One region of the Dyadobacter sp. HNCC25DJ184 genome, then DNA from elsewhere that is predicted to be linked to it. Evidence: riboswitches for the same ligand, from Rfam matches in the RefSeq annotation. Region 1 holds a riboswitch; the other holds the start of a gene.
What was found. Region 1 has a riboswitch for cobalamin ahead of AC1XUD_RS21045 (ABC transporter substrate-binding protein). Riboswitches for the same ligand answer to the same signal wherever they lie in the genome.
Positions count from the first base shown of each region.

Region 2: another riboswitch for cobalamin. It lies ahead of metE (5-methyltetrahydropteroyltriglutamate--homocysteine S-methyltransferase); the one in region 1 lies ahead of AC1XUD_RS21045 (ABC transporter substrate-binding protein).

Region 1 is NZ_JBXHAQ010000015.1:147,959-156,204, forward strand. Features, by position in the region: gene AC1XUD_RS21040 (iron chelate uptake ABC transporter family permease subunit) at 1-643, opposite strand, end outside; gene AC1XUD_RS21045 (ABC transporter substrate-binding protein) at 667-1,884, opposite strand; cobalamin riboswitch at 1,915-2,102, opposite strand; gene AC1XUD_RS21050 (cation:proton antiporter) at 2,296-4,467, opposite strand; gene AC1XUD_RS21055 (carbonic anhydrase) at 4,499-5,287, opposite strand; gene AC1XUD_RS21060 (ligase-associated DNA damage response DEXH box helicase) at 5,574-8,012, shown strand; gene pdeM (ligase-associated DNA damage response endonuclease PdeM) at 8,002-8,246, shown strand, end outside.
Region 2 is NZ_JBXHAQ010000007.1:21,636-29,881, reverse strand. Features, by position in the region: gene fumC (class II fumarate hydratase) at 1-984, opposite strand, end outside; gene AC1XUD_RS12195 (acyltransferase family protein) at 1,269-2,495, opposite strand; cobalamin riboswitch at 2,794-3,006, shown strand; gene metE (5-methyltetrahydropteroyltriglutamate--homocysteine S-methyltransferase) at 3,257-5,578, shown strand; gene AC1XUD_RS12185 (acyl-CoA thioesterase) at 6,070-6,456, shown strand; gene AC1XUD_RS12180 (carbamoyltransferase family protein) at 6,830-8,246, shown strand, end outside.

The DNA of each region.
Region 1 (8,246 bases):
GCAAAACGATCAATACAAGGACATATAATTGTTCGCCAGAAACGCCGCCCAGAGAGCCGAAAGTCCACATAATATACTCCTGGAGCTGTTCGGGTGCGCTGAAATATTGCCATATACTCACAATTGACAACGTAATGGCGCCGACCATAATGCCGACAATTAGTAAGATGACATTGTCACGAACACGTCTCGATATCAATAGAATAACCATCAATACGCCAGCTGAACCACAGGAAGCCATTAATATGACCAGCCAACTTCCAGAAATACCCAATTCCCGGATCGTGAATATCCCTGAGCTCGCTCCTCCCAACATAATCACGGCCACGCCTAAAGCAGCTCCGGCGGTGATCCCCAGTTCGGAAGGACCAGCCAACGGATTTCTGAATAATGTCTGCATCTGCAGCCCGCTAACAGATAATGCGCTTCCTGCCAAAACGGCTGTAATGGCTTTTGGAATTCTGATTTTTTCAATGATCAAAGTCCATGCAGTGTTAGTATGATCTCCCGCGAAAATGATCGAAAACACATCCTTCACAGGAATGCCGACGGAGCCCGTCAGAATATCCGCACCAAAGCATAACAGCGCCAATATCAATAAGATAAGGAGCTGGAGTTGATGAAAAATACCATTTCGTTGCATGACTTGGGTCAAAATCGTGGAGCCTATCGGATCTGTTTATAATATACGAGCTGGTGGTCTGGCAGAAGATCAGGGTGAAGAATTTTTATCAGATCCGCCAAAACTACTTCCGGCTCCATCATGCCTGATTCGAAAAAATCGTTGGATCCGGCGGCATTCACTTTGTTATTGTAGCTATAAATACTCCCGCTCTTGAAAGCCTTGAAATCGCTGTAGCGAGAATCCATCTGGAGAATACTGTGCCTGGTATCCATCGGGTTAAAACCCACATTTAACCATGCGTCGGCGGTCAGTGCATATGGATAAATGGCTTCAAAATTGAGAGAAAAACTGCCGGTCCCGGTCTCTTTTGTCCATGGATAAGCTCCTCCGGAATCGATAAAAAAGGCAGTCATGTAGTTTTGTCCCGAAGGCAGATACCAAGTGTCTTTAGTGTTCAGACCAGATAATATTGTAGGTTTTGATTTTGACTGAGCAGCGAGTTTTTGAAGCTTCTGATATTCGGTCTCTATTTTTGCGAATTTTGTGTTGACAAGTTCTTCTTTGTTAAGCAAAACAGCCATCAGTTTCACCCATTCGGCTCGTGCAAGTGGAGTGGATTCGCCCCATTCAGAATTGGAGAGCACCGGTATTTCCGCTTGTTTCAATACGGGATAATTTTCCTTTTGAGCACCCGGACTTCCCATTACCATAAACAGATCGGGATGCAGGGATATCAGTTTTTCCTGATTGATACCGTTGTTTTTACCAATTCCCGCAATTTTCCCTTCTTTGATCAGATTCACAACGGTAGGGGAATATACATATTGAAGATCTCCCAATCCGGTGAGGATATTTTCTGCTTCCAGAAATTTTAACATTCCGATATGCATCGATGACATGGCGATCATACTTCGAATCGGAATCTCGATCAATTGGCGACCTGTATACCCTGCCGGCCGTTCAGTTCCCCGTTCGAGCAATATATACTTGACTGTATCAGCAGATTTGGCGAAAGGGTTGATAATATCCACCAGTTTATATTTGTCAAAATATTTGACAGTGAATCCTTTAGCGTGCGTTATTTTAACCTGTTCTTTGTAAAAATCCGTGGTTTTTTCTTCCGGATTTTGGGATTTAGTTTGTGACTGGCATCCGGCCAGAATCGAAGATATCAGGAATATGGCAATGACAAAACCTGATGCCACTTTTCGAAAATGAGCATTCTGGCCGTTATTCGACCGTGATTCTTGTAAGATCATAAATTTCAGTCGCCTTTCCTCCGAAAGCAATGATTAAAGTGTTTGCAGGCAGGTCTTCTGACTTCTCCCGTGGCTGACAGCCTTCCCATTTTTTCAACAGTGGCATATATAGTCAGTCATTTTTAAAGGAGTTACAGCAGCGGAGACTGTTCCGGATTTTCACCGGTATTCCCTTTTAACGTAAAAACAGTTTTACGGCCATGGGGCAAAGGTAATTGTTTAGGTGTTAGGTTTCAGTTCTCAGGGGTTAGTTTTACATGTATTGAAATAATCATATCGACCTTTCAGGCTTTTTCAAATCGAGTAATTGACAAATTATAGGCTATATCATTTGGCGAAATCCCGAAGAGATGAAAAATGGCTCTGGCGCCCCTTCCCCCCTTCTTCCCTTTCCTCCATTGTCCTTAATAATCAATTCCCCGGCCTCCAGATATTCTTCAGCTTCCCACCTGTTTTTTCCAGCTGGCTGATTCCCTGTTGAAAAAGCTCGCCGGTTCTTTCAAATTCATTGATTGGGCTTGATGAAAACTCGGACTGAAGTTCTGGGTATATCAGTAAATAGTTATAGCGATCAAAATATTTGGCCAGGTGACGTGGTACGTCGTTGAGTTTGGGATGGAAGCTAACGTTCCCCGGGCGCGCTGAAATGACAATGAACAAATCTTCCTTCTGCACCTCGCGAGACAAGATCAGAAAATCGCTCCAATTGTTGAAAACGGTATATTTTGCATCCGGCCCCTTATTGTCCTGCTGATATTGATTAATTGTTTTTAACGTATTTTTTGTGCTGAAAAAATGAATATCTGAATCAAGTTGTTTAGAAATTGTTATTACACGTTCCATCAAAATCTGGAAGGAAGGCTCGTATTCCAACTTATCTGAGCACACGACGGTCATGTTACGAACTGTATTCAAGGGCTGCATACCATGAATCAGGTATACGATCTGAGGACATTTATCGAGCAATTTCTGAGATTTAATTCCTGTCGCCGAGAGTCCGGATAATTCATGAGAATCTTGCCCAAGCACCACTTCATGGATCCTTTTTTCTTCCAGTGTGTGCTGGATTCCGGAAACAAAATTGACATCATATCGAATCAGAGGGGTCAGAATTACGTCCGTGGCCGCGGCAATACTCACCATCTTATTCTGATAAGTTTTGAGACGCCGCTCCTCGCTTTCGCGATCCAGTGTATCGGAACTGATTACTGACAGTGCAAAGACGTTGCTGTCCATTTTTTTGGGATGCATCAACAATGTCAGCTCAATCATCGAATCGATGGTAGATTCTTTCGATGCAGCAATGAGCGTATTTCTGGAATCGGTATTACTTGCCTCACGGTCACCATCCTCCTGCTCCTGTGCCAACTTCGCAGAAGCTTGTCCGGTTGCAAAGGATGCAATGGAACAGGTAATTAAAATCATGATAAGACAGCCATTCAGGACGTCTTCGTTGAGCAGGCGGATCGGCTCACCCATTTCGTTTTGCCCTAAAATGATATTATATCCTACCAAAACTGTGGCCAAGGTAGCAGCGGCCCGCGCTGAACTTAATCCGAACATCAGATTTCGCTCGTTTTTGTTCAAGCTAAAAGTCTTTTGTCCGATCCAGGCAGCGATATATTTGGATATCAAAGCCGCCAAAGTCATAATTCCAGCCACTTTTAATGCTTCGGCGCTTTTGAAAAGTACCTTTAAATCCACCAACATACCTACACCAATCAGGAAGAAAGGAATGAAAAGCGCATTGCCCACGAAATCGATTCGGTTCATTAACGGAGAATGGTGCGGGATTAATCGGTTTAATGCCAGTCCAGCTAAAAATGCACCAATAATACCCTCAATTCCAGCTAGTTCTGCCAAAAATGCGCCAAGGAACACCAATGCCAGCACGAAAATATATTGGGATATGTTGTCATCAAACCGCTTGAAAAACCATCTCGCGATAATTGGAAAAACAAACCAGACGATCAGTGCAAAAACCACAACGGAAACCCCGAGCTGTATCCAGAAAGCCTGATTGATTTCCCCCTGACTCATACGGGCAATAACAGCCAGTACCAAAAGTGAAAGGATATCGGTGATGATTGTCCCGCCAACTGCTATAGTCGCTGCTTTTGTTTTATGCACGTTATATCGCGCCGCAACGGGATAGGCGATCAACGTATGAGAAGCGAGCATACTTCCGAACAGCACACTGGTGATCAATGGGAAATCAAGTATATAATATGCTGCGGGCGAAGCGACTAGCATCGGAAATGAAAAAGTGAACAGCCCGTATATAAAGCTGTTTTTACTGTTCTTTTTGAACTCTTTCATATCAATTTCCAGGGCTGCCAGAAACATGATATAGATCAGGCCCACCGTTCCGAAAAGCACAATACTACTGTCACGCCGCAAAAGATTCAGCCCATGTTCGCCGATGACAACGCCGGCTAGTATAAGCCCGATCACATATGGAACTCCGATTTTATTTAAAAGAATGGGGACGAAAAGGATAATGAACAATACCAGTGAGAAGATCAACACAGGGTTGCTCAAAGGCAATTGAAACATGGTTTCCGCATTTAATAATATAGTCATGCGTTCTGATTTGAGTGTTTTTGAGGGAAGGTTAGTCGAGCAGTTTTACAGTACCGTCCGCATTATATATCGCACTTTTGATGACGATCTTGCCGCTTGATTCGAGGGACTTTAGCATGGGGCTAAGGGTTAGAATCTGATTGGCTGAAAGTTTAGCCTGGTTTTGAGCGATTTGACTGATATAGTTTTTGTTTGCTGACGACCGATCTGCAAATTCCTGGGTGGTGTTCATCGCTTTGGCTAGTTCCTCATTGATGATCCCGAAATTGTCGGTCTGCACATGATCACATGCAGCTCCAATGATACGACTGGTGCCGTTCGCCAACACGACGATCACTTTTGTGCCGCTGTAATTAACCGCATATTCCATTACAGCTACGAGCTTTTGATTCAGCAGACAGGCGGGACTCGCCATTTGCACAAACATGGATTCTCTCATGTCAAAAATCTTTTCCGGAGATTGTGCAAGGTCGATATCGGTAAGCAGCAGAAACGGCTTTTTGCGGACAAGGCTGTCCGGAATATCATATATTGAATTGACCACAAAGCCGGTTCGCTGGCGAGCCCGTTCGTGGCCGGTGATCAAAGCAGACAAAACATTTTTAGCTCCGTTCTGATATACGGAATCAAGGGTGCTGTTGAAAATGGAAATCGCTGATTCGGCAGCAATAGAGTCGCCGGAAACGGAGTCGGAAGTACTTGCTGAAAGCGAGTCTGTTTCGATTTCTGTCTGGTTGTTTTGATCTTTTTTACAGGAAATAAATGCGCTGACACACAGCAAAATGGCAATATGAAAAAGAATTGTGCGGAAGTTAATCATGGTTGATTTTGAGATGAAGAATGTTTGATGATTTTGAAGTTCAACTGTAATGTACAAAAACGAACCCGGAATTGTAATATTTTTCTAATAAAAGCTTGCCAATAGAGGGGCGTGTTTACGATGGGTTGCAAAATCTATGGCAGGATTTTTGTTCAAAATTGATAAATGCTGGAATGATCTTGTGAAATTGTAATCTGTTGGTTTTAATGGTTAATTGCATTACCAAAAAATGAATATCAGATAGTAAATCGGGCCGATCAAATTGACAAAATCTAAAGGATATAAAATGGCGGAGGCCTGGTTTCGGTCGAAGGGCTGGAAGTGGGCTGAGTTTCAGAAAGACGCGGCGGAGGCATACCTTACCGGAAAAAGTGGCCTTGTCAATGCGCCAACGGGAAGCGGCAAAACCTATTCGTTGTGGGTCCCTTTTTTGATCAGATATATTAATTCAATTCCCCCGAAAAAGGCGGAACGAATAAAAGGTGTTCAGATTTTATGGATCACGCCGTTGCGGGCACTGTCAAAAGACCTCCACCGGAATATGGAAACGGCGGCGTTGGAGATGAATTTGCCGCTCCATGTCGGAATAAGAACTGGCGATACAGGGACGAAAGAACGGAACAGCCAGAAAAAGCAATTACCTGAGGCATTGCTGATTACGCCCGAAAGTCTTCATCTTCTTTTTACCCAAAAAAACAGCACCGAGTTATTCAAAAATCTGCACACGATAGTAGTGGACGAATGGCATGAACTAATGGGAAGCAAGCGCGGAACTCAAACCGAGTTAGCGTTGGCAAGACTCAGGAGTTTATGTCCTAACTTACAGATATGGGGTATTTCGGCAACGATCGGAAATCTGGATGAGGCTCGGAAAGTTTTGCTTGGAATTAATCTCGACGAGGAAAAATCAGTCACGATTAAGTCCGGTATTGAGAAAAAGATAGAAGTGGAAAGTATACTCCCTGGCAAAATTGAAACCTTGCCGTGGTCGGGATATATGGGAGTACGGTTGATTGATGAAGTAGTGAAAGTTGTAAATAAGAGCACTACAACGCTGATTTTTACCAATACCCGGTCGCAAACGGAGATATGGTACCGGACAATTATTGAAAAATATCCGGAGTTTGCCGGCATAATGGCACTGCATCATGCGTCGCTTGACCGTGAGATACGGGATTGGGTGGAAGAGGCTTTGCACGATGAAAGATTAAAGGTGGTAATATGCACGGCCAGTCTTGATTTGGGGGTGGATTTTCGGCCCGTGGATACTGTCATTCAGGTAGGTAGTCCTAAAAGTATCGCACGTTTTATCCAAAGAGCGGGAAGAAGCGGACATCGACCGGGTGCTGCGAGCAAAATTTATTTCTGCCCGACAAACGCGTTGGAGCTGATTGAGGCGGTGTCATTGCGCGAGGGAGTTGCCAAAAATATGATTGAAGAACGTCCGCCTGTGGTCCATGCATATGATGTGTTGGCTCAATGGATGATGACATTGGCGGTTGGTGAGGGATTTGAGGAAAAGCAGCTTTTTGATGAAGTGAGAGGTACTTACGGATATCAGTTTCTGGATCGTGCAGAATGGGAGTGGTTGCTGGGATATATTACAACAGGCAGTTCGTCGCTGCTGGTATATGACGAATTCAAAAAAGTAGAGCGTGTCGACGACAGGTATATGGTTCGTGATCGGCGTATTGCCATCCGCCATATGCTAAGTATGGGGACCATCGTCTCTGAAACCTCGATTTCGGTTAAGTTACAAGGAGGCAGATACCTCGGAGCGGTGGAAGAAAATTTTGTAACCCGGATGAAACCGGGTGATGTTTTTATTTTTGCTGGCATGAGCGTTGAATTTATCCGGATCCATGAAATGACTGCCACCGTGAAAAAAGCAGTGGGCAAAAAAGGGTATCTGGTGCGATGGGCGGGGGGGAGAATGCCGTTGTCGTCGCAGTTATCAAGATTTATCAGAGAACGAATGGCCGATGCGATCGACAATCCGTTTAAGGAAATTGAGCTGGCTAAACTCCGTCCGCTTCTTGAACTACAAAATGAAAGGTCAGCAATTCCCAAAAACGACGAACTGTTGATCGAACAATGCGAAACCAAAGAGGGATTTCATATTTTTATTTTTCCTTTTGAAGGGAGGCTGGTGCACGAAGGCATGTCCATTATTCTGGCATATCGAATCAGTAAGCTATATCCGATCACATTTTCGGTAGCCATGAACGATTATGGCTTTGAGTTGCTGAGTGATCAATATCTCGATCTGAGGGAGGTGATGAAGCAAATCGATCTCTTTTCAACGAAGAATCTGGTCGATGATATATACCAAAGTGTGAACGCGACCGAGATGGCAAGACGGAAATTCAGAGAAATAGCAGCCATATCAGGATTGACTTTTCAAGGATATCCGGGCAAATATGTCAAAACGAAGAATTTGCAGGCCAACGGATCGTTGTTGTTTACAGTGATGAGCAAGTATGAGGATAACAATTTGCTGATCAAACAGGCGTATCAGGACGTATTGACTTACCAACTCGAAGAGGTCAGGATGCGTCAGGCGCTGGATAGAATTGCCTCTCAAAAGATTGTGATTAAGGCAACCGCGAAACCTACACCTTTTGCATTTCCGGTAATGGTAGATCGGCTCCGGGAACAGCTTACTTCCGAAAAAGTGGAAGACAGAATTCAAAAAATGATTAAACAATATAGTGATGCGGATTGAAATAAGAGGCAATAGCTTTGAGTTACTGCCTGAGAAAGCGGTGTTTTGGTGTGAGAAAGAAACATTATTGATTGGTGATCTGCATATTGGTAAAATTGCACATTTTCGGAAAGAGGGAATTGCTGTTCCCCAGAAAGCATCGGCAGTGAATTTTGAAAAGCTAGACAAACTGGTAAAAGTGACGGGCGCCGGCAGAATCATATTTCTGGGCGATCTGTTTCACAGCGAGTATAA
Region 2 (8,246 bases), on a different contig from region 1:
GTTTACTTTTCCGGGCATAATGGAGCTACCTGGTTCATTGTCGGGGATATGAATTTCGCCAATTCCCGAGCGCGGACCAGATGACAGCATACGTATATCATTTCCGATTTTCATCAAACTTACCGCAACCGTTTTTAAAGCACCATGCGCCTCTACGATAGCGTCGTGGGCGGCCAAGGCTTCGAATTTATTTTCAGCAGTAATGAAAGGCAAACCTGTTAGCAATGCAATGTGTTTTGCCACATTTTCGGAATACCCTGTTGGCGTATTGATACCCGTTCCAACGGCAGTTCCACCCAAAGCAAGTTCGGAAAGGTGGGCTAATGTATTATGAATGGCACGCAAACCATGGTCAAGCTGAGATGCATATCCCGAAAACTCCTGTCCCAAAGTTAACGGGGTAGCATCCATAAAGTGCGTACGTCCGATTTTTACAACACTGCGGAATGCTTCGGCTTTTGCTTTAAGGGTGTCGCGTAGTCTGGTGATACCAGGAATGGTTACGTCAACCAAAATCTTATATGCCGCGATATGCATCGCAGTCGGGTAAGTATCATTTGAAGATTGCGACTTGTTTACGTCATCGTTTGGATGCAAAAACTTGGTCTTATCAGCCAGGTCTCCACCTTGCAAAACATGTCCACGATAGGCGATCACCTCGTTACAGTTCATATTCGACTGCGTCCCAGAACCGGTTTGCCAAACCACGAGCGGAAATTGATCATCTAATTGATCTGTTAATATCTCATCGCAAACTCGTCCGATCAAATCACTTTTTTCCTGCGGCAAGATACCGGCTTCGAAGTTAGTGATAGCTGCAGCTTTTTTCAGATATGCGAAAGCTTTGATAATCTCTTTCGGCATTTTGTTGATGTCCTGAGCGATAGGGAAATTCTGGATAGAGCGTTGTGTTTGAGCACCCCAATATACATGTGCAGGCACCTGCACTTCACCCATTGTGTCTTTTTCTATACGGTATTCCATTTGTACGAACGTATTGTATTAGGTAAAAAGGTATGATTCCGATTGACCGGTAAAGTTAGGGTTGGGCAGGGAGTTTTTGGTGATTTTTTTGGATAAATGTTTAGATGTATTACGCAGTAATTAAGGGAAATTGGTTGATTTTTTCTTTGGCTTCCATATGAAGTGTCAGAAGTATTGCGTTTAATCCGCCAAATTGATTGCCGGAAATATGATATGAATTGCATACAACTGGATCCGTTCGGAACCAGCGAATGATTTGCAACTGGAAAATAATTTGTTCTTTTCTAGGCTTTCCGAACAAGGTCATTCGCTGATTTGTCGGTGGTAAAACTGTTGCTGTTCCTTGGAATCTGACTTTTTAACTGGGCACCCATACGTATGAATGGCTGTTCAATAAACTTATATGTAAACAAGGCGATAAATACAGCTAATAGCATTAATGGGGGCATATAAACAAATCCGTTCATATAGCCATTCATGGTATCCGGATTAAAGAAATAGGTGAAAAAAATGTAAAAGATAATCCCGTGGATGAGGTATATGCTGTAGCTTATTTCTCCGAGTATGAGCGAAGACCTCAGCCTCAATAATCCAAAAAGAGAATTGCCAAACACAATGGGAAGAAAAAACAATATCACCGAGAGCTCACCGATCGGTCTGAAGGTTTGATTCAAAGATAGTAATGCAATAAAAAATGAAAGTGTGGACACTATACTCATTTGATTTGAGACCATAACAGGCTTGAGAATGTGATGATATCTTTTGGTTAAAGAAGCAATAACTCCACCGAGAATAAAAAGAATCAGAAATATTGCACCGAAACCCTGGACCTCCATTTTTAAGGCATAACTTATTATCCCTAAAATAACTAACACGATCGCAGTCCTTGATTTGATGAAGAGTGAAACAATCGGTAGAGACAGGTAGAAAGCCCATTCATATCTTAATGTCCATGTAACCCCGGCTGTGATCAAAGTTGCATGGGGATCCCCGTTTATGGTTGGTCCAATAGATACTACACAGTCAGAAAGTTCTTTCAAGAAGGTTCTTTTTGAAACCAGCAAACGCCAGTCGCTTTTGAGCATGGTAAATATAACCGTAGCAGAAAGTACAAAAAAATACAAAGGTGATATTCTGAAAAATCTTGATAGGTAGAAGTCTCGCCAATTTATTCTCCTGTTTCGTTCTGCGTGCTGCAAAATTTTTGTTACAAACAGATATCCTGTGATCATGAAAAAAACTTCCACCGCCACTGTTCCGAAATTATCAATGAATATTGATCTTCGCGTCCATTCCCCGGTGGAAGTCCAGAAATAGAAATTGAAGTAATGTGTCCCGGCAACCATTAGGGCAAGGTAGCCACGCAAACCATCAATGCATCCCACGCGGTTGCCTGTCGGTAAGGCGATATCCAAATTGAATAGCTTTACCAGTAAGATGCAGATTGTAGTGGAGGTGACGAGTAAAAGAATAAAGAGGATATTCAGTGTCATGGATAGGGGTCGGCTCATCGACAGGTTGAGGTTGAAGACGAGGCCTTAAGTAGTGTGTTTGATGAATTGAATTCTTTGTCGTAGCCATTCTCTGAACTACAAGGGTGGTGTAGATTCAAAAAAAACTATATCGGGGTTGAGACTGACGAGTTGGCGTGTTCGTCATTAGCAGGTCAATTTTTTTCGGTGAATATTTTACCTCAAAAAAGATATTCTATCTCTTTGGGAATAGTTTTCTGCCCGTCTCCACTTAAATCAGATCTAGTTAGTCAAGTCTCTTTGTAGACTGTTACCTTTGTACTGTTCTTTGAGAACACCCGTCAATCGGGGTAGTGGTTTTTGGCTTGGAGCCCTCATCCAAAGCAGAAATTAAAAAGGAACCGTGTGAAACTCACGGACAGTCGTGCTACTGTAAGTGCCTAGCCGTCATATACCGGCAAAGTTTTTACCCTCGTGTCCCATTGCTTTTAGCGAGAAGGGCGGTAAAAATGGTACAAGTCAGGAGACTTGCCTCTATCCTCAATGGCCTCACCCTCACGAGCGGGGTAATGTCAAGTATTGATTTTACAAATTTTATTGGTCAAAACGCATGGATATTATTTGCATATATTCATGCTATCTGGCTCGCTTCAGTTCGGGAGCAAGACAGTCCATTAATAGTACTTATTTGAACAAGATGTGGTCTTGCGTGCATGCACGCATTCACCAATTCAAAATTCAGAAAGGACGGGTTGGGTGTTTCCAAGGGTTGTATTTTTTATCAGTTAAAACACAATCTTATGTTATCACAAATTTTGGGTTACCCACGGGTGGGGAGCCAGAGAGAGTTGAAAAAAGCCAGTGAACAGTTTTGGGCTGGCAAAATCAGTAAAGAAGCGTTATATGAAACAGCGCGTGTGATTCGTCACCGCAATTGGGAGCTTCAGCAGCAGGAAGGAATTGATCTGATCCCTTCAAACGATTTTTCGTTATATGATCAGGTGCTGGATATGTCGCTGATGGTGGGTGCGATTCCAGAGAGATATCATCAGTTGATTGATGGTAAGTCTAATCGCGAACTGGATCTTTACTTTGCAATGGCGCGCGGTGTTCAGCGGGAGGGGCTGGATATCAAGGCTATGGAAATGACTAAATGGTTTGATACCAATTACCACTATATCGTTCCTGAATTTGTTCAGGGACAAGCGTTTAAGAGATATTCAGATAAGGTTATCCTTGAATTTGAAGACGCTCGGCAAAAAGGGGTATTGACCAAGCCGGTTTTGATCGGACCAGTTACTTATCTGCTTTTAGGTAAAGAAAAAGAGGAAGGTTTTGACAGAATTGATCTGTTGGACAGCCTGCTTCCCGTATACATTGATATTCTGAAAGAGCTTTCGCAACGTGGCGCGCTTTGGGTGCAGTTGGATGAGCCATGTCTGGTTTTGGATTTGACGGACAGAGAAAAGCTGGCTTTGGAAAGCAGTTATGCCCAAATTCAGGAGGCAGTTCCCCAGTTGAAGATATTGGTAGCCAGTTATTTTGGGGAGCTGGCCGATAACCTTTCCACGGCGGTAGGTTTGCCAGTCGCGGCGTTGCATATTGATGTAACTCGTGGGCCGGAAACGTTACCTGCCATTCTGAGAAATGCTGATTTTGTCAATTCTGGCAAACTGCTGTCGGTAGGTGTTGTAGATGGCCGGAATATCTGGAAAAATAACTTCCGTAAATCTTTGCAGCATATCGAACTTGCGGCTGGAGTTTTGGGAGAAAAGCGAGTAATAGTAGCACCATCATCATCTCTTCTGCATTCACCTCATGACCTTGATCTGGAAAAAGATTCTTCGGTTCTTACTCCGGAGATCAAAAACTGGATGGCGTTTGCGAAACAGAAGCTGACTGAGGTGGTAGCACTTTCAAAATTGGCAGGTAAAGGTCATCTGAACAATGATTTATTTATATCAAATCAGGACGCAATCGAAAGTCGGAAGTCTTCCATTTTAATTCATAAACCTGCTGTAAAATCGCGTGTTGCGTCAGTTCAACCGAGCGATTTTGAAAGAGAGCATGAGTTTCCGGTTCGTCAGCAAATTCAGCTTGAAAAGCTTCAGTTGCCGCTTTTTCCTTCAACAACCATCGGATCTTTTCCTCAGACAGATGAAGTGCGGCAGCTACGTGCCAGTTTGAAAAAAGGGGTTTTAGGTCAAAGTGAGTATGAAAGCAGAATTGAGGAGGAGATTGTGAAATCGCTTCGCTGGCAGGAAGATCTGGATATTGATGTGTTGGTTCACGGAGAGTTTGAGCGCAATGATATGGTTGAATATTTTGGCGAAAACTTATCTGGTTTTGTATTTACTCAAAATGGATGGGTGCAAAGTTATGGTAGCCGTTGCGTGAAGCCGCCGATTATATTTGGTGATGTGGAGCGATTAAAACCTATGACCGTTCGCTGGTCTGCTTTTGCGCAGGCAAACACTGATAAATTGGTAAAAGGAATGCTCACCGGGCCGGTCACAATATTGCAATGGTCTTTTGTGCGTGACGATCAGCCAAGAAAAGATACCACATTCCAGATTGCTGTTGCGATTCGTGATGAAGTCGTTGATCTGGAAAAAGCGGGAATCAAAGTGATTCAAATTGATGAGCCAGCGATCCGCGAGGGATTACCATTACGGAAATCGGAATGGAAGGCATATCTGAAGTGGGCGGTTGACGCGTTTCGCTTAAGCGCTGCCGGAGTAGCCGACCGGACACAGATTCATACCCATATGTGCTATTCCGAATTCAATGATATCATCGATTCCATCGCGGCGATGGATGCAGATGTGATCACGATTGAAACCTCGAGATCGCAAATGGAGTTGCTGGGTGCTTTCGCCAACTACAACTACCCGAACGAAATAGGGCCGGGGGTATATGATATTCACTCTCCACGCGTTCCAACGGTCGAGGAAATAAGGGCATTGTTGGAAAGTGCTTTAAAAGTGATTCCTGCACGTAACCTTTGGGTAAATCCAGATTGTGGTCTGAAGACCAGAAAATGGCCGGAAACTGAAGCTGCGTTAAGGAATATGATTTCAGCGGCGAATCAATTAAGAGAATCGATAACAGTCGAAATATAAATTAGAAATAGATGTTTGCACTCCGGCAAAACCGATTTTTGCCGGAGTTTTTTTATCGGAAGAACTGAACTTTGGCCAGAAGAATCAGGCCGCGTGCAGCTGGATTAACTGAACCGGGTGACCAATGGATATTTTCATTGAACTGCTTTCTTCGTTCACATTTAGCAATCCATCAACATAGTATACTCGAATTTTCGTTAGGCATATGATCAGGTTTCTCGCCCAAAAAATATATGAGAATCTGACTACCAGCTCTGAAAAAATGTGCAAGTGTTCATTTTGGATCAAAATAGAAATTCGGAAAATTGGGTTGCGCTCCTGAAATCCTGTTTAAAGAGCCTTCCTGAAGCAAAAAAGGGCGATATTGCGTTTTAATCCCGAACTGACGAACTTATATTCGGCGGGATAATATCAAATTCCATTTGGTTTCAGTTGGGTATTTTGTGTTAAAACAAATCATAACTTTAACCGAAGCTTTAATCACTCTAACTATGACATTGGAAGAAAGAATACAAGAATCCATAACAAGGGTATTTAAGACCGTTTTTCCCAACAATACCAATCATTACGATACACTTTTCGGCGGAACTGCATTGTCTATGATGGACGAGGTTGCATTTATTGCCGCGACCAGATTTTCCCGGTTAAGATGTGTAACTGTTTCTTCCGATCGGATCGATTTCACGCACGCTATTCCTGCAGGGACGATTATCGAACTGGTAGGAAAAGTAGAACACGTCGGCAATACAAGCATGAAGGTCCGTGTGGACATATTTGTTGAGCAGATGTACCATGAAGGACGCGAAAAGGCAGTTTCAGGAATGTTTACGTTTGTGGCGCTGGACGAGGATCATAAGCCCACCAAGATCATTTACTGATGATTTCGCCAGATTGAAATCTGCAATCTATAATTAAATCCTCCCCAACTAGGAAACGAAACCCCTAAATCTACGTATCAACTCGTCTCTCGGAAGAAAATCACCCGCAGTATCATTAAAAATTGCTAAAACTTGTTTTGATTACCGGCTTCGACTGACATTGAGACGGAGCCTGACAGACAGTACGATAAGTAAAATATTTGCTCGATTTGCCAATTGGTTAGGTGATTTGACAATTAGTTTAGGATATTTGCAAGCCATTCCAAAAAATGAGAAATCGGGAAGCTACGATTAGGACCGCAGCTTCTTGTAAAATAAAATTGGATAAGTGTCGAAGCAGTAGTTTGGCACGTTGAAAAATAAATTTCCATTAATGAAGATTTTAGGTATATCTGCCTTTTACCACGATTCTGCCGCAGCATTAATTGATAATGGTGAAATTGTGGCCGCTGCTCAGGAAGAGCGATTTACCAGGAAAAAACACGATCCTGGCTTTCCATCCAATGCTGTAAAATTTTGCCTGGAATATGGTGGTCTGACAATCAATGAGTTAGATGCGATTGTTTTTTATGACAAACCATTACTCAAATTCGAAAGACTACTGGAAACATACTATGCTTTTGCACCCAAAGGCATCCGGTCGTTCCTGACGGCGATGCCTGTTTGGATCAAGGAAAAAATGTTTCTGAAAAGGCTGATCAACGAGGAATTGGAGAAGCTGGGATACGATAAGAAGAAAAAAGTAAAAATGCTTTTTCCGGAACATCACCTTTCACATGCTGCCAGTGCGTATTATCCGTCTCCGTTTGAAAAGTCAGCGATATTGACCATCGACGGAGTAGGTGAGTGGGCGACAGCCTCAATATGCCTTGGGGAAGGAAAGGATATCAGTATTCTGAAAGAACTTCGTTTTCCTCACTCATTAGGACTTCTATATTCTGCATTCACCTATTTTCTTGGATTCCGCGTGAATTCGGGGGAATACAAGCTGATGGGGCTGGCTCCATATGGAGATCCTACCTCACCTGATATTAGAAAATACGAGGATATTATTTTAAGTGAACTCGTAGAACTTAAGGAAGATGGTTCTGTTTGGCTCGATCAGGAATATTTTGATTATGCTACAGGGCTAAAGATGGTGAATGAGCACAAATGGGAGGCATTATTTGGTTTCAAAACCAGAAAACCTGAAGATGCGCTTGAGGCGATTCACTGTAATCTTGGGCTCGCTATCCAAAATATTACAGAAGAGGCTGTTCTTCGAATGGCTCGCGAGGCGAAAAAAATTACGGGTGCTGACTACCTGTGTATGGCCGGTGGCGTTGCGCTTAATTGCGTGTCAAACGGTAAACTTCAGAAGGCGGGTATTTTCAAAGATATCTTTATTCAACCGGCTGCAGGTGATGCCGGGGGCGCTTTGGGTGCGGCTCAGGCAGCATATCATATATTCTTCGGTCAGGAGCGTAAAGTAACCTGGACAGCCGATGCAATGCGTGGGTCTTATTTAGGCCCGACTTTCTCTGATCTGGAAGTTGAATTGACTGCAAAAAAATACAAAGCCGTTTATACTCAATACGATAATTTCAAAGATTTGTCGAAAGACGCGGCGAAATTATTGGCTGAGGGTAATGTAGTCGGCTGGATTCAGGGACGAATGGAATTTGGTCCTCGTGCATTAGGAGGAAGAAGCATTTTGGGCGATCCAAGGAACGCTGAAATGCAGAAAAAACTGAATCTTAAAATTAAATACAGAGAGTCATTCAGACCTTTTGCTCCGTCTGTTATGGCAG